Linked DNA regions of Agarilytica rhodophyticola. The protein of the gene in region 1 binds, or shares a complex with, the protein of each later gene. Links are inferred from orthologs where the notes say so. Each region holds a gene or a part of one and is shown in the gene's direction. Other genes may lie near its edges.

Region 1 (8,700 bases):
CTTCTTTAAAAAATTTAATGCCAACTGCGTCTTAAACCACCCCCATAGGGGGTAATAAATAATGAGTAACAACATCAAGGGGGCAACAGGGAACCATAGACGCCAATGAATAAGCACCAAGCACATAGTCAAATAACATATGCCAAGCGCGATGATAGTGCCAATAAGAAAATACAAAGGCGTCAGCCTGGCAAGAAAAACAAGGATGATAAACCCAATAATACCGGTGATCGTAGCGTTCAACCACGTGGGAACTTTATAGATTAAAGCATCCTCTCGCAGTAATTGAAATATGGTGGCATTGGCAACAACGCCCGGTAACAACCCCGTTGGAGTTGATATTTCATCACCTAAACCTGCAACGGTAGAACCAACAAAAGCAGTCACACCGTCAAAGTGCCCTGCCGGAAAATAGCCATTAATAATATCGAGGTAAGATACCGTTTGATAAAACTGTCCAGGCTCAGGGAAAAGAATAAAATTATGGTAATCTCGATAAATTAATTTAGATGAATAATTATCGACTTTTTGTGGCCGAGCACCTGGCAACGGTTGGGGATATTGTTTTTGCTGCTGCATCTGCATTTCAAGTAATGCTAATGAAATATGAGGCCAATAAGGTTGACCAACGCCCTCTTTTAAAAAAACAGAGCGGCAAATACTGTCTCGATTACAGTCGATATGGACATGGCCAATAGCAGGGTTGGCTTCATAAAATAATGGCGCTGGAGGTATTTCTAACACTGCACCTTTATCTTTTAATTGTCCAATAAAGGTGGGAAGCACAACACCGCCATGCTCCACGATAGCCTTAGAAAAGGCAATATCCCCTTCTATATCGGAAGTATTTTGCTCAGAAAAAATAACATCGAAGGCTACATGATCAATTCCTACACGGGTAAGCTGTTCTAATAGTCGTCCATGGACACTGCGCGACCATGGCCATGCACCCAACTCCTGAATACTTTGCTCGTCAATTTCAATAATTAAAACATCTTCCGCGACATGATAACTATTTAAGTGATGGGCATAGTCGTATAGTTCAAAGTCAACATCTTTTAACGACGAAAAGTAAGCGATAAGACTTACAAATAATGCTAACACCATTGCCAGCAATAAAGAAAAGTAGCGCGGCGCTAACATAGCTTACCGTTTTTATTTTTTCTAGAAGCCATTTCATACCTGCTGCACTTAACGCTACTAGGTTCGCCAGTTTTGAAACAACTTCTAGTCATATCTCAATCACAATTTATACGAAAATAGCAAAAAGTACCACGATTAGAAAAATAGACCCCAGCGTATTTTTTTCTGCTGGCGGCTGAGTTTTTACTAATGTACTGCTTGCACTAGGGATGCTTTCATCACCATTATTATCAATTGCAACAATCCGAACAAAACGGGTATCAGGGTATCGCAACGGTAATTCGAAATATGTGTCGTCTACAGTTTTAGACATCATGATACTATTAAAGTCTTCAAACAATGATATTTCAACGCGATATTTAATAGCCTGTTCTACTTGTGACCAATTGAATTGAATCGTATTTTTAGACATTGATTGTTGGCGAATATCCGCAGGTGCCGATAGCATCGATTTCAGACAAGATGTAAACTCAGCAGGCATCCCCTGAAAAGAATAGCTGTCAACGCCACTTATACGAAAGGTATAACAGCCGTTAGCTTGATCATCAAAAGTAAAATGGGTTTCAGATAGGTTTTTTACTAGTGTTTCCTTGCTATTATCCGACGTTATTTCTAGGCGGTAACTCTCAGCCCCCTCTAAAGCCTGCCAACGCAAGTCAAATGGTATTCGTCCCTCGCCGGTTTGATTAAGCACCTGGGTAGGTGGTAATAAATCTATCACCTGACTTAGTGACTTCCCTTGTTTTGCCAAAATACCTTTACCCCTAGGCAATAGCTTTTCTTGTTTGCCTTGAGAGACCGCCACAGCGCCATCAAATACTGCGTTGCGTGTGGCGGTTTCTTTCCCCACAAGACTAGTAACACGAAAATCTGTTCCCCTAACGGCAGCCACAGAAGACGGTGTTGTGACTTCAAATCTATTTTCTTGTGTGTGTTTTAACACACGCGTCTGCACAGCCCCCCGCTTTAAATGGATACGCGTATCCACCATGCCTTCAGCACCGTGACTAGATAAAACATCGAAGGTAAGTTCGCTGCCAGCATCAACGGTCATGACCGACTTATCCGCGAAACCCAATACAACTAAGCTATCATCATCAACTTTTAAGGATGTACCTATCGTTAAGGTATCACCATTATTAAGTGGTGTAACACTCCCGTCAGTATTAACTTTTGTCGCGGAGCCTTTTAAATAAACGATAGTTACCGGTGCAGGTGCTTCGATTAGCCACTCGACAGGAAAACGTATGCGCGTTCCAGGTGCAAGACTACGAGGATATTCGACTTGGTTGTAAGGCCCAATTCGCAACCAGCAGTTTGCAACCTTCGTGTACTTCTTACACAAGCCCCATAAGGTTTCACCTTTACGAACGGTGTAGGTCCAATCGACAGCCAGCACGTTGTCAGCCATGAGAAAAAAAGACAAAGTTATTACGAACGATAGCCATCGTTTCATGTATTCAACTCCCTATGATGTGCTACCAAATGACTAGAAGCTGTTTCATAACTCGCAAACGCAGGCGAGACGAGACAAAAATAACCGAAAAAGCGGAGTTTACATGAAGTAAATGAGCATTTTGAGGTTATTCTTAACGCTGTATCGGCAAGTACAGCAGTTATGAAATTGCTTCTAAGAATTACTAATCTTTTCCAAGCGATAGCCATGCTGATAAATTGTTTTTATGATAAAGCCATTTTCTGGGCCAATTTTTAATGCGCGCCTGACACGACTAACATGCATGTCGACTGTGCGCGTATCAAGCCCTGCGTTTACTCCCCATACATCCTTAAGTAAATATTCCCTAGAAAGAGCTTTGCCAAGGTTTTTAAATAAACAAACTGTTACCGCGTAATCTTTTTGCGTAAGTTTTACCGGTTCGCCGTCACGCATAACAATTTCGGCTTTCGTATCGATTACAAAAGGCCCTTCTGTAATTAGATCACTATCGTTTTTAATTCCTGCGCGACGTCCCAGCGCTGCTAAGCGCGCAGAAAACTCGCGCAAGCGCAAAGGCTTAATCAGGTAATCATCTGCCCCATTTTTCAAGGCATTAACAATGTCTTCTTCTGAATCACGCTGCGTTGTAAACAGTATAGGAATATGGCTATCAAACCGCTGACGAATGGTTTCAAGCACTTCAACACCTGTACCGTCAGGCAATTCCCAATCGAGTATTGCTAAGTCTGGATTAAACAGAGCAAATGACTCAATAAATTGTTTGCAGTTAGCACTATGATTGATCTCGTGTCCTGCATCAGTCAACCATTGGCTCATTAACTCTGCTTGGGCATCATCGTCTTCGAGTACAGATATTTTCACGAGCTACAAGCCTGCCTTTGTCATTTATCAGAGTATACAGACTGTTAATACAAATGTTAGTACATCTTATTAGCAGCATAAGTCGAATTATTAAGACTAAAAGCGAAAGACTATAATTCAGTCAAATCAACACGCTGCAAAAACAAGATGTCGAATATATAAGTTGGTATTAACAGACCCCAGAATGTATTTAAAGCATATAAAATAAAACATTAGCATTAAAGACCTATGGCATTGGTTTGACAAGATTTTACATTGCAAAACGTGGCGTAATTTTCAACAAAAATACATCCTATTGAGCATTGTGTAAATACTTAACAGAAGGGTTAATCCTTGCCAGTAAAATGATAGAATTGCACTTCGCTTCTATAGAAATCATATTATGCCTAATAATGCACCGAATTTAATTGACAATAATCAGCAAACATTTTCGGTATCTCAGCTCAACCGAAAAGTAAAAAGCCTTTTAGAAGTGCATTTCCCTTTACTCTGGGTTGAGGGTGAAATATCAAACATTAGTCGACCCGCTTCTGGTCATTGGTATTTCACCCTAAAAGACAGCCAGGCTCAGGTCAGCTGCGCAATGTTTAAGCGGCGTAATCAGCAAACTAATTTTACACCTAAGGCGGGTGATCATGTTCGAGTTCGTGCTCGTGTTAGTTTGTATGAAGGCCGTGGTGATTATCAATTGATCATCGAGCATATGGAGCAAGCAGGCTTTGGTTTGCTCCAAAAACGTTTTAACGAACTCAAGGAAAAGCTGTTAGAAGAAGGTTTGTTCGACAGTGAGAAGAAGCAGGCAATCCCCTCACAAGTAAAGCACCTTGCAGTTGTCACATCGCCAACGGGGGCTGCAATTCGCGATGTTTTAAGTGTATTGAAAAGACGCTTTGCTGCAATGCCAGTGACAATAATCCCTAGTCTCGTGCAAGGTGAAGAGGCACCGCAAGCGCTCATTAAGGCCTTACATATCGCCGATCAAGATGAGCGCTACGATGCAATACTATTGTGCAGAGGCGGAGGTTCAATAGAAGATTTATGGGCATTTAATAACGAGGCTCTGGCTAGGGCAATTGCCGATGCTAAGACGCCAGTTGTGAATGCGGTCGGTCACGAGATCGATTTTACAATCGCAGACTTTGTTGCCGATTTAAGAGCCCCAACCCCCTCTGCTGCTGCTGAATTACTAAGCCCAAATAGAGACGATTTAATCGAGCGTTTTTCACACTACCATATGCAATTGCAGCGGCGTATCAAGGACAGTATCAAAACTAAAACGATCACTGTTGAGCAATTAAATAGACAATTGAAGCACCCTCGAGATAAGTTGGATCAGTGGCATCAACGTCTCGATCAGTTAGAAATACGCCTATCGCAGGCCATGAATAAAAGAAATGAAAATCACCGCTTTTATTTCAAATCTCTAGCACAACGATTGTCACAATCTTCTCCCCGCAACGTAATTAAACGTAGCGAAACTCAAGTGCATGCGCTACAAAAGAATCTCAAGCGTAATATTCTGGTTAAAATGTCGAATAAGAAACAAGACTATCTTAGGTTGATCTCACAACTGGATATTGTCAGCCCTATAGCCACGTTAAAACGTGGCTATAGTATTACACTTAATGCCAAGCAAGAGATTGTGCACTCGGCTCAAGATATTGCTGTAGGGGAAGTCATTCACGTCAAACTAAGCGACGGTGAAATTACCTCTACCGTACAAGAAAAGCAGTTGAATTAACGATGCCTTTTGATATCACATTAAAATCCATAGAAGTCCCTTATCTGGTTGAGATTGCGGCGTTTCTGCTAGGGGTTGTGGTGATCGTCCCTATCTTCAAAAAAATTCGCCTAAGCCCTATTTTAGGGTATTTAGCCGTTGGCGCGCTCATAGGCCCGCATAGTTTAGCCATTGTCCAAGATGTAAAAGGTATTCAACATTTTGCCGAGTTGGGCGTCATATTTCTTTTGTTTACTATCGGCTTGGAGCTATCTTTCGAGCGATTAAAAAGTTATGCCGGCATTATTTTCGGTCTGGGATCTGCTCAAGTGCTCACCTGTGCATTGGCCATTGGCGGTATAGCTTACGCTTGGGGCAACAATAGCGAGTCGGCTATTATTATAGGTTTGTGTTTATCACTGTCTTCGACTGCCATGGTCATGCAATTACTTAATGAGCGGGGAGAACTGGCTACCCGCCATGGCCGTCATAGCTTTTCAATTCTTCTATTTCAAGATCTTGCTGTCGTTCCGATTTTAATTTTACTTTCTTTATTTGGTCAAAAAGAAGATGGCAGTATCTTAGCCAGTATCACCGTCGCTTTACTTAATGCTGTCATTGCAATTGTATTGATTGTAGCAATTGGCCGCCTAGGTTTACGTAAACTATTTGCAATAGCAGCGCATACTCATAGTATTGACGTATTCACTGCGATGACCCTGCTCACTATCCTTGCCATATCGATGCTAACAGGTGTCGCTGGGCTGTCGATGGCTCTGGGTGCATTTATGGCTGGGCTACTGCTTGCTGAAACAGAGTTTAGGCACCAAATAGAAGGCGAAATAGAACCCTTTAAAGGCTTGTTCCTGGGCCTTTTCTTTATGTCAGTGGGAATGAATATCGATTTTGCTGTCGCCTTCGAAAATGGCTTATGGCTAATCGCGTCAGTATTTGGATTAATTCTACTAAAAACATGTATTACTTTCGTCTGCGCATTGTTGTTTCGTATCGATCTTGCCAACGCTATTCGCTCAGCAATCTTGCTATCAGAGGCAGGAGAATTTGCCTTTGTAGTTATCGGTCAGGCGACTTTGGTATATAACTTAGTGGATAACAGCATCGCACAATTCATGGTAGCCGTCGCAGGGATGTCCATGATGCTAACACCCGCATTGGCTAGTATCGGCCAATGGGTGAGCAAGCGTATTCAACCAGAGCAAAGCATTGCTGTTACCGATACTGAACATGAAGATCTCCACGATCACATCATTATCGCCGGCTTTGGCAGAGTGGGGGCATCTGTTGCAGAAGTTTTACAATCACAAGCCATTCCCTATGTTGCCATCGATAATAATCCCGAGGAAGTATCCCAGCACCATAAAACGGATAAACCTGTGTATGTCGGAGATGCATCCCGTACAGAAGTGTTAAAACACGTAGGTATTGAACGAGCATCGGCCTTATTAATTACCATGAATGATGCAAAAAGTGCGCTTAAAACACTAGATATTGCCAAGCACCAATGGTCTGATTTAACGGTTATTGTGCGTGCCAGAGACACCAGCCATTCAGAAAATTTAATTGCCAGTGGTGCTAGCCGCATTGTTCCTGAAACTCTCGAAGCAAGTTTACAATTATCAAACTATGTATTAAGAGCCAGTGGCTATAGTCGTGATGAAGCTAATGACTGCATCGATAGCATTCGTCGAATAAAGTATAACCTCAGGCCCCCTGCAGCAGATAAATAAACAAGACTTACACCATGCCCTCCTCAATCCTTGACATTAAAAATGCGCGTGTATTCCGTGAATCTCATTGTGTATTTGACAATCTTTCTTTAAATATTAATGCCGGTGAACACGTCGCAATTTTAGGCCCTAATGGTGCGGGCAAAACTACCCTGCTTAAGTTGTTAACGCGAGAATTATATCCAGTGGTTCAAGCTGGCTCTCACGTTAAGTTATTCGGCGATGACAAAGTCAATATTTGGAATTTAAGAAATAAAATAGGCGTCGTGTCTCATGAATTACAAAACCAATATCAAGCTATCGCTACAGGCTTAGATGTGGTGATGTCTGCATTTTTCGGTTCCATAGGTCTATACCGTCATCATCAGTACGATGAACAACAAGTCCATTTGGCAGAACAAGCCCTAGCTCGTTTACGTATCGAGTCACTTAGAGATAGGCAGTTTCTCCAACTTTCTACAGGGCAACAAAGGCGTTTGCTCATCGCCCGTGCAACCGTTCATAAACCAGAGGTCATCGTACTGGATGAACCAAGCAGTGGCTTGGATATTAGTGCGGCCTTCCAAATTATTGAAGACTTGAGAGAGCTTGCTAAGCAAGGGATAAGCTTAATTTTAGTCACCCACCATATCCAGGAAATCATTCCGGAGATTGAGCGTATCGTGATTCTTAAAGAAGGCAAGATTAATTTTGATGGCGATAAATCGGGAGCCCTCACCTCCCAGAGACTAAGTGAGGTGTTTCAGACGCCTATGCATGTCTCCCAAGAAGATGGCTATTATCAGTGGCGACCTGCCCGTTTTTTTACGTAATTTATCTCATCCACCTAATCTACCTAAACTATTAATAGAGCCTAGATATTTAGAGGGTTTTCAGGTACTCAACCAATGCCCATTTATCTGTTTCACTTAAGTCGGTGCCAAATAAATGCCCACTGTTGCTGTTGCCATATAAACGGGTATCAAACTTACTGGTAAAAGGCGCTTCGCTATGGATAAACCCTACTTTCTTAGGGTCGATTTCTTTATTACCCACATAAAAAACTTCAGGACGCAGCTCAACTTTTTGTAGCATATGATAAAGGGTGGGAATAGAGCCGTTATGAAGAAAAGGCCCAGTGGCCCATACACCATTAAGTGACCTAGCTTTATAAGCCTTGCGATCAAAATCGACACTTGCACTATAAACAGATTTTGCTTCAGCAATAAAGGCTGCAATGACTTGCAAGGGCTGATCAAGCATACTCCCCACCGTGGCATTTACCACCAGCTCTATTGTCGGCACTTCATCGGCAAATCGTTTACCTGCAATAACTCCCATTCTTTTTCCTTCAAGATAACCGGTATATGATTTTCGCGTAGAAAAATTCTCAGCCATCACAGGATCGGTACCAATTTCAGGGATATCAACTAACGTTGCTCGCAACTTTCTATTGCTATCAGTGCGATCAATAAGCTCATGACAAGACAAGCATTGTTGTCGATATATTTCTTCGCCTCTAGCTGCCCTGGTACGATCAATCGCACCCAAGATATGTTCCGGCCAGATTGGCGAGGTAAGACCTTGATACTGACTTTGAATATAGCCGAGGTTCACCATATCGATTGAAGAAGGATACCCCATGCCCTTCCCTTTCATATCAATTTCGCCATAGACTGCCAATACTGTTGTGGCATTTTGCACTAACGGGCCTGGGTTAGTATTGGGTGCAGAGCCATTCCATTGCACTAAATCTAAATGCTGGGCGTCCCAAAGCATAGGTATACTGA
Region 2 (8,580 bases), 4.2 Mb from region 1 along the record:
ACTTATCTCAAGTGTCCTCTGCTTTGATGGTAAACAAGAACGCTACAAACACTGGTCAAATAGCAATAACTGTGAAATGACCTTCAGCGTTTATCTTCCGGCACAGATTAATGATCAAAATAAAGCGCCTGTTTTATATTGGCTTTCAGGCTTAACCTGTACCGATGAAAACTTTGTACAAAAAGCAGGAGCGCAGCGATGTGCCTCTGAATTAGGCATAATAGTGGTAGCACCTGATACCTCCCCTAGAGGAGAAGAGGTTGCTGATGATCCTAATGGCGACTGGGATTTTGGCCTGGGCGCGGGCTTCTATGTCAATGCGACTCAGTTGCCTTGGTCGAAGCACTACCACATGTTTGACTATGTCACAGAGGAATTGCCAGTCATTATCGAGCAGAACTTTCCAAGCAATGGTAAGGCCTCAATCAGCGGGCATTCTATGGGAGGGCACGGCGCTCTCGTTTGTGCATTGAGTAAGCCAGAAAAGTACAATTCTATCTCGGCCTTTGCTCCCATCGTTAATCCAACCCAGTGTCCCTGGGGTAAAAAAGCTTTTAGCGCTTATCTAGGTGATGAGGAACAGGCATGGCAAGCGTACGATACTTGCGAACTACTGAAAAAAAATAAATCCATTTTACCAACACTCATTCACCAGGGTTTAGAAGATGGCTTTTTGCAAGATCAATTACTGATTGATAATTTGCAAAAGACTGTTGAGCAATTAGATATACAAGCAGTAGATGTTCACCTAAACGAAGGCTATGACCACAGTTATTTTTTCATTGCCAGCTTTATTGAACAACATCTGCGTTTTCATGCGAAGTATTTAAAATAGCAGCGCCTATATATCAGCGGGGCAACTTATTAGGTGAGCAACTATGTGATCTTACAAACTATGTGATCTCACAATAGTTGCCCCATTATCTTTAATTAAAGAGCAAAACGATGTTCAGGTAAACCAGGAACATCTACCTCAACTTTAAATACCGCGCCGGAGTGAGGATATTTTTCTAATTCTTCTTCTGAACGATTACCAACAGTAGTGATGAATAATGTTTTCATATCATCGCCGCCGAAAGCTACCATAGTGGGACAGGTAGCAGGCACTGTAATTTCCTCGACAATTTCACCTTCGGGGCTTAATCGCGCAATGCGACTACCCTCATACAAAGCAGTCCAATAGAAGCCCTCAACATCCACTGCAGCGCCATCTGGACGACCATTGCCATGAGGAAATTCATGGAATATTCGACCATTGGCAATTGAGCCTGTACTCAGGTCGTAGTCATAGCGGTAAATGACATGCTTGGGTGTATCAGAAAGATAGAAGGTTTTATTATCAGGGCTAAAAGCAGAACCATTGGATGTAAGTAAATTGCCGACTAATTTTTTTACTGAAAGGTCTGTCCCGAGGGACCATAGGCTAGCGCCTTCATGATCTTTAGGTGGGTAGTAAGAGCCCGCAATAAAACGTCCTTCAGCATCACAACGTCCATCATTAAAACGATTTTTATCTAATCCGGCTTCAGGATCACTAATTGAGCGCAATTCCGTATTCCAGTCATCGAGAAAATAAAAGCCGCTGCGCATTGCTAGTACATAGCCGCTTTCCTTACGCAGACTGAAGCATCCTATTTCTTCGTCAAAAGTAAGAGTTTCATTAATGCCTGTCTTGGGGTCTAGTCTATGAAGTTTGAAAGCATTGATATCAATCCAATACAATAGACCTGATTTTTCATCCCAACGTGGACATTCACCTAAATTGGCTCGAATATCCAATGCCACTTCTACGTTACGCATGACGTCCCCCTATTTTTCGTTATTTATATGTATTATTTGCAATAGTTTTAACAGAGGATATTTTGCAACGCAGCAAGAGACTTGTAAAGACAAATCAGAAGGAAATTTAGTCCATTTTATATAAAGTTTATAGAAGAGCCAGCCCCTCCCCACTATAGCGAGAAAAGCGCGAGCGCAGATATTCAAATTGATCGCCTCGGAGGCGTCGGCTGTTTATCAACGCCATATATTCATATGGATTAGGTCGATAAGGCAAGGCCAACAACTCCATATTAGTTTCGTCGAGCATCTTATCGCCCTTAAACTGATTACAACGCTTACATGCAGCAACAACATTTTCCCAGCGATCGAGACCACCGCGACTACTTGGAACAACGTGGTCACGGGACAGTTCATCAAAAGTAAAATAATGACCACAATAGAGACATTGGCAATTATCGCGATAAAAAAGTGCCGGATTTGTCAGTGGAGGATCTAAGCGCATTTGCATTAACTTATTGCCATGACAAGCAACAATAGCTGGTAAGTCAATGGTTGTTTGTGAGCCTGTTAAACGAGATCTACCACCACAAACCCGCCGGACAACGCCACCTAAAGACCAAGACACAATCCCCCTAGCGTATAAGTTGACACATTCTTTCCAATGTAGCCACTCGATAGGCTGACCTGCCATATTAAGCCGAAGTATTCTTGCTTCCACACTTGTCACCTATAATTTTAATTAAACAAATACGCGCACATCTAAAAAATAGAAAAAGAGCTCGCCTTAATGTATTGCACTATTACGCTGAAAAATTGAATAAAAATAAAAAGCGTGATTATCAATTTTCTAACGCAAATCACTTATCAAAAAATCCACCAGTTAAATCCATAATTCTTTACACCCTAAAACGAAAAAACCCCGCTGAAATCAATCGAGCGGGGTTTTTAAAATTATGGCTAAAGGTTAAAGAGCAAAAAAGTCTCCCAGTCACCAATTTCGACTGATAATGTCGGGTATGGAATATAGGTATTAAAGCTCCTACCTCTATTTGTCGATTTAAATACTTGAAGACAGTATTCCTCTTAAAATCAAACCTAGACAGTTATTACTATTTAGTATTGACATCTATTGCAAATATTACAAACGCTTACGTGGAAATATTACGATATATCATAATTTAGTCAAGTAAGCAGGTAGCCATAATATCAACAGAAATATGAATAAAGTATGACATTACAGAAAGAACATGACTGCGAATGTTATAAACTTCAGATTAAATAAAGAATAAGAAAAAGTTAGCGGGATAGAAAACGCCACGACATTGATGTGTCGTGGCTAACTCACAGGATGTACCCAATCCTCGGGCCAGTATGGCTAAACCGTCCTTGCTCCTTGCCCATGTCCATATGTACGCGTCCTTAACAACCACCATTTTAACGCCGGGACGTATCCGAGCTAGTGGAGATTGTCGTCAAATCGTGTGAGATATTTCTCACGAACGAAGAATAGCGCGCCACACGCATAAAAACAACAAGATTATGTAAATAATCTATTTATCGCTTTTAGTTATAAATGAATCAATAGAAAAACACCATCTAAAGAGGTGAATATTGTATACGGAACTAGTTACCACGCATCTTTTTAAGTTGCTGGCTTTGACACTGCACAATATGCTGAATCAAAAGTTCTTGTGCTTGCTCCCCCATGCTGTAGAAGTCGATGCGCCAATACCAAGATTTTTTATCACTAATAGGTTCACAGCCTACGATTATACCGTTGACGACTATTTTTTTCTCCGACGGAAACAAAGTTAGCTCCATCTTTAGCTTGGCACCTTTTGTAATTTGTTCATCGTTTTCAAATGCAATACCACAAGCACTAATATTTGCGGCTTTAACTCTGTGAGCAATACGACTGATCACCTGATTTTCTAGCACTAACTGGTTCACCACTCTCTCGAGTTTTTGATTAAACACCGTAATTAACTCGACAATTTTTGGGTGCTCATCTGCCAATTCCACTAATAGACGTTCAATCTGTTGATCGTGCTTAGAAACAAGCTCTAAGACACTCGCGTTACCTTTTTGAAACCCGATATCATGATTATCGCCTTCTAGTACCTGGTATGAGATACCAATAGTTTCATTAATGCGGAAATATCGTCGCCTCTCATTTTGTCGCATAGTTTCGCCTAAAAAATTTCTTCTGGTTCAAGATCAAAAAGATATTCAGGTGCTAGGTCGAGCTCTCTAAGGATATCATCGCCATCCTCTTGTTCTTTTAAAAGTTTGATATCTTCTTCATCTAACTCGTTCTCTAAACCCTGTTTAATGAGAATTTCAACCCGTCGGTTGCGTGCACGGTTTTCCCTAGAATCATTTGGCGCCAGAGGTACGGTATCAGAAAAACCTGAAACTTCGAAGCGCTTTGGGGTTAATTCACCACCTTTCATCAACTCCATAGCAACACTCACGGCGCGAGAGGAAGACAGCTCCCAATTTGAACGAAAACGCGAGTTACTGATAGGGATATCATCCGTATGGCCTTGTATTTCGATTCTTCCAGGCTTCTGTACCAACACCGCCTTTACTTCGCGCATGACGTCAATATAAGAAGGTGACATTTGTGCTGACCCGGATACGAAAGAGCCTTTCTCACGAATCCTAATAATGATGAGACGACCACGTGTTTCAACTTCTACCTGTCCCTCCATGATTTGCTCCTCGAGCGCATCGGCTAGTTGGAAGGCATCTTGCTCCGTCTTTTCAAGCAGTTCCTGCAGCTTTTCTTTAACCCGTACTTTTACCCCAGCATCAAAGCTATCATCACCCTGCTCGACGGTAAATTCTTCATTACAATCTACTTCCAGGGACATTTCGGTAATATCTTCAGTATGTTGCCAAATCTCGTTTATAGGTGTGGATTCCGGTCGTCCGGGACTGAATTCTTGAGCAATAATGCTTGTCCCCTTCGGTATATCTGTAACATTCAATTTGTTCTGCACACCAAAAGCCTGAGCCATAGTTCCGGCTAGACGCTTAAATTTCATCGCGTCCATTTCTGAGAATGACAATAACAATACGAAAAAACACATCAACAATGACATGAGGTCGGCAAATGTTCCCATCCAAGGCGGCAACCCCGGCGGGCAGTCGCAGCCACCTTCTTCATCTTCATCACTCATTCAGACACCTCTGTGTGTATAGAAGATTATTCAGCTTCTGTTTCGCGCTTACCTTCGGGTAGGTAATTGCGTAACATGGAATCAATAACCCGTGGGTTTTGTCCTCCTTGAATCGCCAGTAAAGCATCGATAACGAGGCTCTTGACCATGGCTTCTTCAGCTGCGCGCAATTTAAGTTTGTCCGCTATGGGGCCAGTCATTGCATTGGCAATAATCGCCCCGTATAGAGTCGTCAACAGCGCAACCGCCATCGCAGGCCCAATCGCCTTGGGGTCATCCATATTGGCCAACATAGCAACCAAACCGATTAGCGTCCCAATCATTCCCATGGCTGGTGCCATATCTGTCATAGAAGCGAAAATAGATGAGCCAACGGCATGGCGCTCCACGGCCTGATTTTTATCTTTTGAAAGGAGGGTCTTAACAACTTCGGGATCGTGGCCATCTACCAGTAACTGAATACCTCTTTGCAGAAAGTCGCTGCTCACTTCTTTCCCTTCAAGAGAGAGCAATCCGCCTTTGCGCGCTTCATCCGCCAGTCCCACAATCTCATCAATCAACTCATTAGTATCGGGTAATGAATTTTTAAAACTTTTCCCTGCGACTTTCATGGCACCCAAAAACTGCCCCAAACCATACTTGATCATCACAGCGAAAATACTTCCGCCAACAACAATTACCAGAGAAGGGCCATTGACAAACATACCAAGTTCGCCACTCATCAACATCGAAATGACGATAAGCGCAATCGCGCCGAGCATGCCAACGAGGGTTGCTAAATCCACTTCCTACTCCTCACAACATTTACATTCATTCAGTAAAACTCATATGGCCTAAAGCGTAATGATGAAAAATCAAAAAACCGCCAACTTTTAGGAAAGACTATTTATTAGTCTAGCAGGCCACTGAAACAAGTTTTGGGCAATATATAAAAACCTATTAAGCTTTTGATTTTTATAATAAAAGCTACATAACCCCATTAATCTTCAGTATTCTCACACCATATAAAAATGGCGCTCTTAACATCGACTCAGGGGTACATTAGGCGATAGATAGAAGGTATTTTTATCTCCCATAGATGAATATCGGCATTAACAAAAAATAATGAAGGTTTGTTATGGAAGCTTATTTTGAAGATTGTGTATTGACCCCTATGCAAGCCTTCTGTAGGGTAAGCCGCTCAATAGGAGAGCACTTTTGTCTACAAAAAAAACACTCGATTTCGAGAAATCACTGCAAGAGCTTGAAGGTGTCGTGCAGGCACTTGAGAACGGCGATTTAAGTCTTGAAGAATCACTAAAAACGTTCGAAAGTGGCATCAAGCTTACACGCACATGCCAGGCTGCACTACAAGAAGCCGAACAACGGGTAAACATTCTGTTGGAACAGGATGGAGAGCAACGAACAACGGAATTTGATACCTCCTCCTTGGATTAGCAGCTGTCCCATGAATCCAAGCCTAGGTGAATTTATTTCTCATTATCAGGCGAGAATTGAAGCTAAACTCGCCCAATTGTTAGATAACATAGACAGCCATAACACTACCCTAGTCGCTGCAATGAAACACAGCTTGCTTGGTGGCGGCAAAAGAATGCGGCCATTATTGGCATACGCCACAGCCCAAGCTCTAAATAATGCCAACGATGCCACAGATAACTTCGCATGTGCTCTTGAGTGTATCCATGTATATAGCCTAATTCATGATGACTTACCGGCAATGGATGATGATGAGCTAAGACGCGGCAAGCCCACATGTCATATTGCTTATGACGAAGCAACCGCCATCCTTGCTGGAGATGCTTTACAGACTCTAGCATTTGAGGTTTTGGCTGACAGCAATATACCACTCCCTCCGCAACTGCGTATTAATGCCATATCCGAACTCGCCCGCGCGTCCGGCGCACGAGGTATGGTAGTGGGCCAAGCAATAGATCTCGAAGCAGTGGACTCGGCACCCTCTATTAGCCAGATGGAGACAATGCACAAGCATAAAACCGGGGCATTAATCGAAGCTAGTGTAGTGCTAGGCGCGCTTTCAGCGAATGCTAATGAACAGAGCTTCACCAAACTTAGAAGCTTTGCTCAAACTATTGGCTTAGCCTTCCAGATTCAGGACGATATTTTAGATGTCACTTCAGATACAAAAACCTTGGGTAAAGCACAAGGTGCCGATATTAAGCGCAACAAGCCCACATACGTTTCACTATTGGGGCTAGAAAATGCTCAGGAGAAAGTTAGAGACTTATATGAAAACGCTATAGACGCTTTGGCCCCATTTGGAGAGCAAGGACAAATGTTACGCCTACTGGCACAATATATTGTGAAACGCAATTATTAACCTATAAAACATGCTAACGCGTCCTCATATAGGGGTTACTTTTCGTTAAGTTACTTCGCGCAAAACAGCAAATCCGGTAGAATAATCACTTACGATGAGATGCACGACTCAATGATCAGTACAGATTTTCTCGATGAAATAAAGTGGACATCAGACGGCCTATTACCCGCCATCGCACAGGATGCAAATACAGGTAAAATACTTATGATGGCATGGATGAACAGGGAATCATTGAAGATAACCGCCGAAGAGAAAAAAGCCGTCTACTGGTCTAGATCACGTCAAAAATTGTGGCGCAAAGGTGAGTCATCAGGCAATACTCAGATAGTAGAGAGTATCCGCCTAGATTGTGACGCAGATGTACTGGTACTAAAAGTCCAACAGATCGGCAATATTGCCTGTCATACTGGACGAGAGTCCTGTTTTTATAGAGAGCTTATCGACGGTAAATGGCACACAGTAGAAGACGTTATAAAAGATCCTAAGGATATATATTCATGAGCCAGGTATTACAAGTACTCGATAAAGTACTTGAAGAACGTAAAAACAGTGCAAGTGCTGAAGAATCTTATGTGGCGCAACTACATGAGAAAGGATTGAATAAAATTCTCGAAAAAGTTGGCGAGGAATCTACAGAAACGATCATTGCAGCGAAAGATGCCGAGCGCTCTGGCCAACTCGATCTATTGGTCGCGGAAACCGCCGATTTGTGGTTTCATTCGATGGTGATGCTATCTCATTTGGGAACAGATAGTTCTGCGGTATTGGAAGAACTTTCCAGGCGCTTTAATCTCTCGGGCCTCGAAGAAAAAGCGTCTCGCAATAAGTCGTAATAATCGACACCTATAATTGATAGATACTGTTACGTAAAACACAGTATGTAACTTAAAACATAACTGAAGATATAGTTCTTGGAGAAGATATGGGACTTGGTGGAATTAGCCCTTGGTCATTACTGTTAATACTTGTCATAGTATTGCTTCTATTCGGTACTAAAAAGCTACGCGGTTTAGGTGGTGATCTAGGCGGCGCTCTTAAGGGCTTTAAAAAAGCCATGGCCGATGACGATAATGAAGTTAAAAAAGTGGAAGCTGATAAACACAGTGAAAATATAGAAGACACTGTGGAAAAAAAAGAAACCACTGAAGCGAAGTAAGTAGCGCAATATGGGCTTTGCTGAACTTGTTGTTATTGCCATTGTGGGTCTTATAGTTGTTGGGCCAGACAGACTTCCTGAAGCTCTGAAAACGGGCTTGGTGTGGGTTGGTCGTGTTA

What was found.
Region 2: the proteins of xseA (region 1) and BVC89_RS03015 are in contact, whole or in part, in a cryo-EM structure (PDB 8TXR), measured with the Escherichia coli proteins. The link is inferred for Agarilytica rhodophyticola from one-to-one orthologs.

The regions. Positions count from the first base shown.
Region 1 is NZ_CP020038.1:4,922,848-4,931,547, forward strand. What follows is about bases 3,182-6,024. They hold xseA (exodeoxyribonuclease VII large subunit), read left to right. Parts: upstream 3,182-3,845; coding sequence 3,846-5,204; downstream 5,205-6,024. Other genes in these bases: BVC89_RS20360 (response regulator transcription factor), read right to left, coding at 3,182-3,463; BVC89_RS20370 (monovalent cation:proton antiporter-2 (CPA2) family protein), read left to right, coding at 5,207-6,024. In the rest of the region: BVC89_RS20350 (CHASE2 domain-containing protein), read right to left, coding at 1-1,143; BVC89_RS20355 (FecR domain-containing protein), read right to left, coding at 1,250-2,599; more of BVC89_RS20360, read right to left, coding at 2,774-3,181; more of BVC89_RS20370, read left to right, coding at 6,025-6,931; BVC89_RS20375 (ABC transporter ATP-binding protein), read left to right, coding at 6,946-7,743; BVC89_RS20380 (c-type cytochrome), read right to left, coding at 7,793-8,700. UniProt on the Escherichia coli protein: Bidirectionally degrades single-stranded DNA into large acid-insoluble oligonucleotides, which are then degraded further into small acid-soluble oligonucleotides.
Region 2 is NZ_CP020038.1:704,628-713,207, reverse strand. The notes cover bases 5,062-7,784. They hold BVC89_RS03015 (exodeoxyribonuclease VII small subunit), read left to right. Parts: upstream 5,062-6,164; coding sequence 6,165-6,404; downstream 6,405-7,784. Other genes in these bases: hisI (phosphoribosyl-AMP cyclohydrolase), read left to right, coding at 7,417-7,784; ispA ((2E,6E)-farnesyl diphosphate synthase), read left to right, coding at 6,415-7,305; pomA (flagellar motor protein PomA), read right to left, coding at 5,062-5,752. Outside these bases: fghA (S-formylglutathione hydrolase), read left to right, coding at 1-835; BVC89_RS03045 (SMP-30/gluconolactonase/LRE family protein), read right to left, coding at 931-1,800; BVC89_RS03040 (HNH endonuclease), read right to left, coding at 1,928-2,500; BVC89_RS03030 (PilZ domain-containing protein), read right to left, coding at 3,406-3,966; BVC89_RS03025 (flagellar motor protein MotB), read right to left, coding at 3,975-4,967; more of pomA, read right to left, coding at 4,994-5,061; more of hisI, read left to right, coding at 7,785-7,806; BVC89_RS03000 (phosphoribosyl-ATP diphosphatase), read left to right, coding at 7,803-8,138; tatA (twin-arginine translocase TatA/TatE family subunit), read left to right, coding at 8,228-8,461; Sec-independent protein translocase protein TatB, read left to right, coding at 8,472-8,580. UniProt on the Escherichia coli protein: Bidirectionally degrades single-stranded DNA into large acid-insoluble oligonucleotides, which are then degraded further into small acid-soluble oligonucleotides.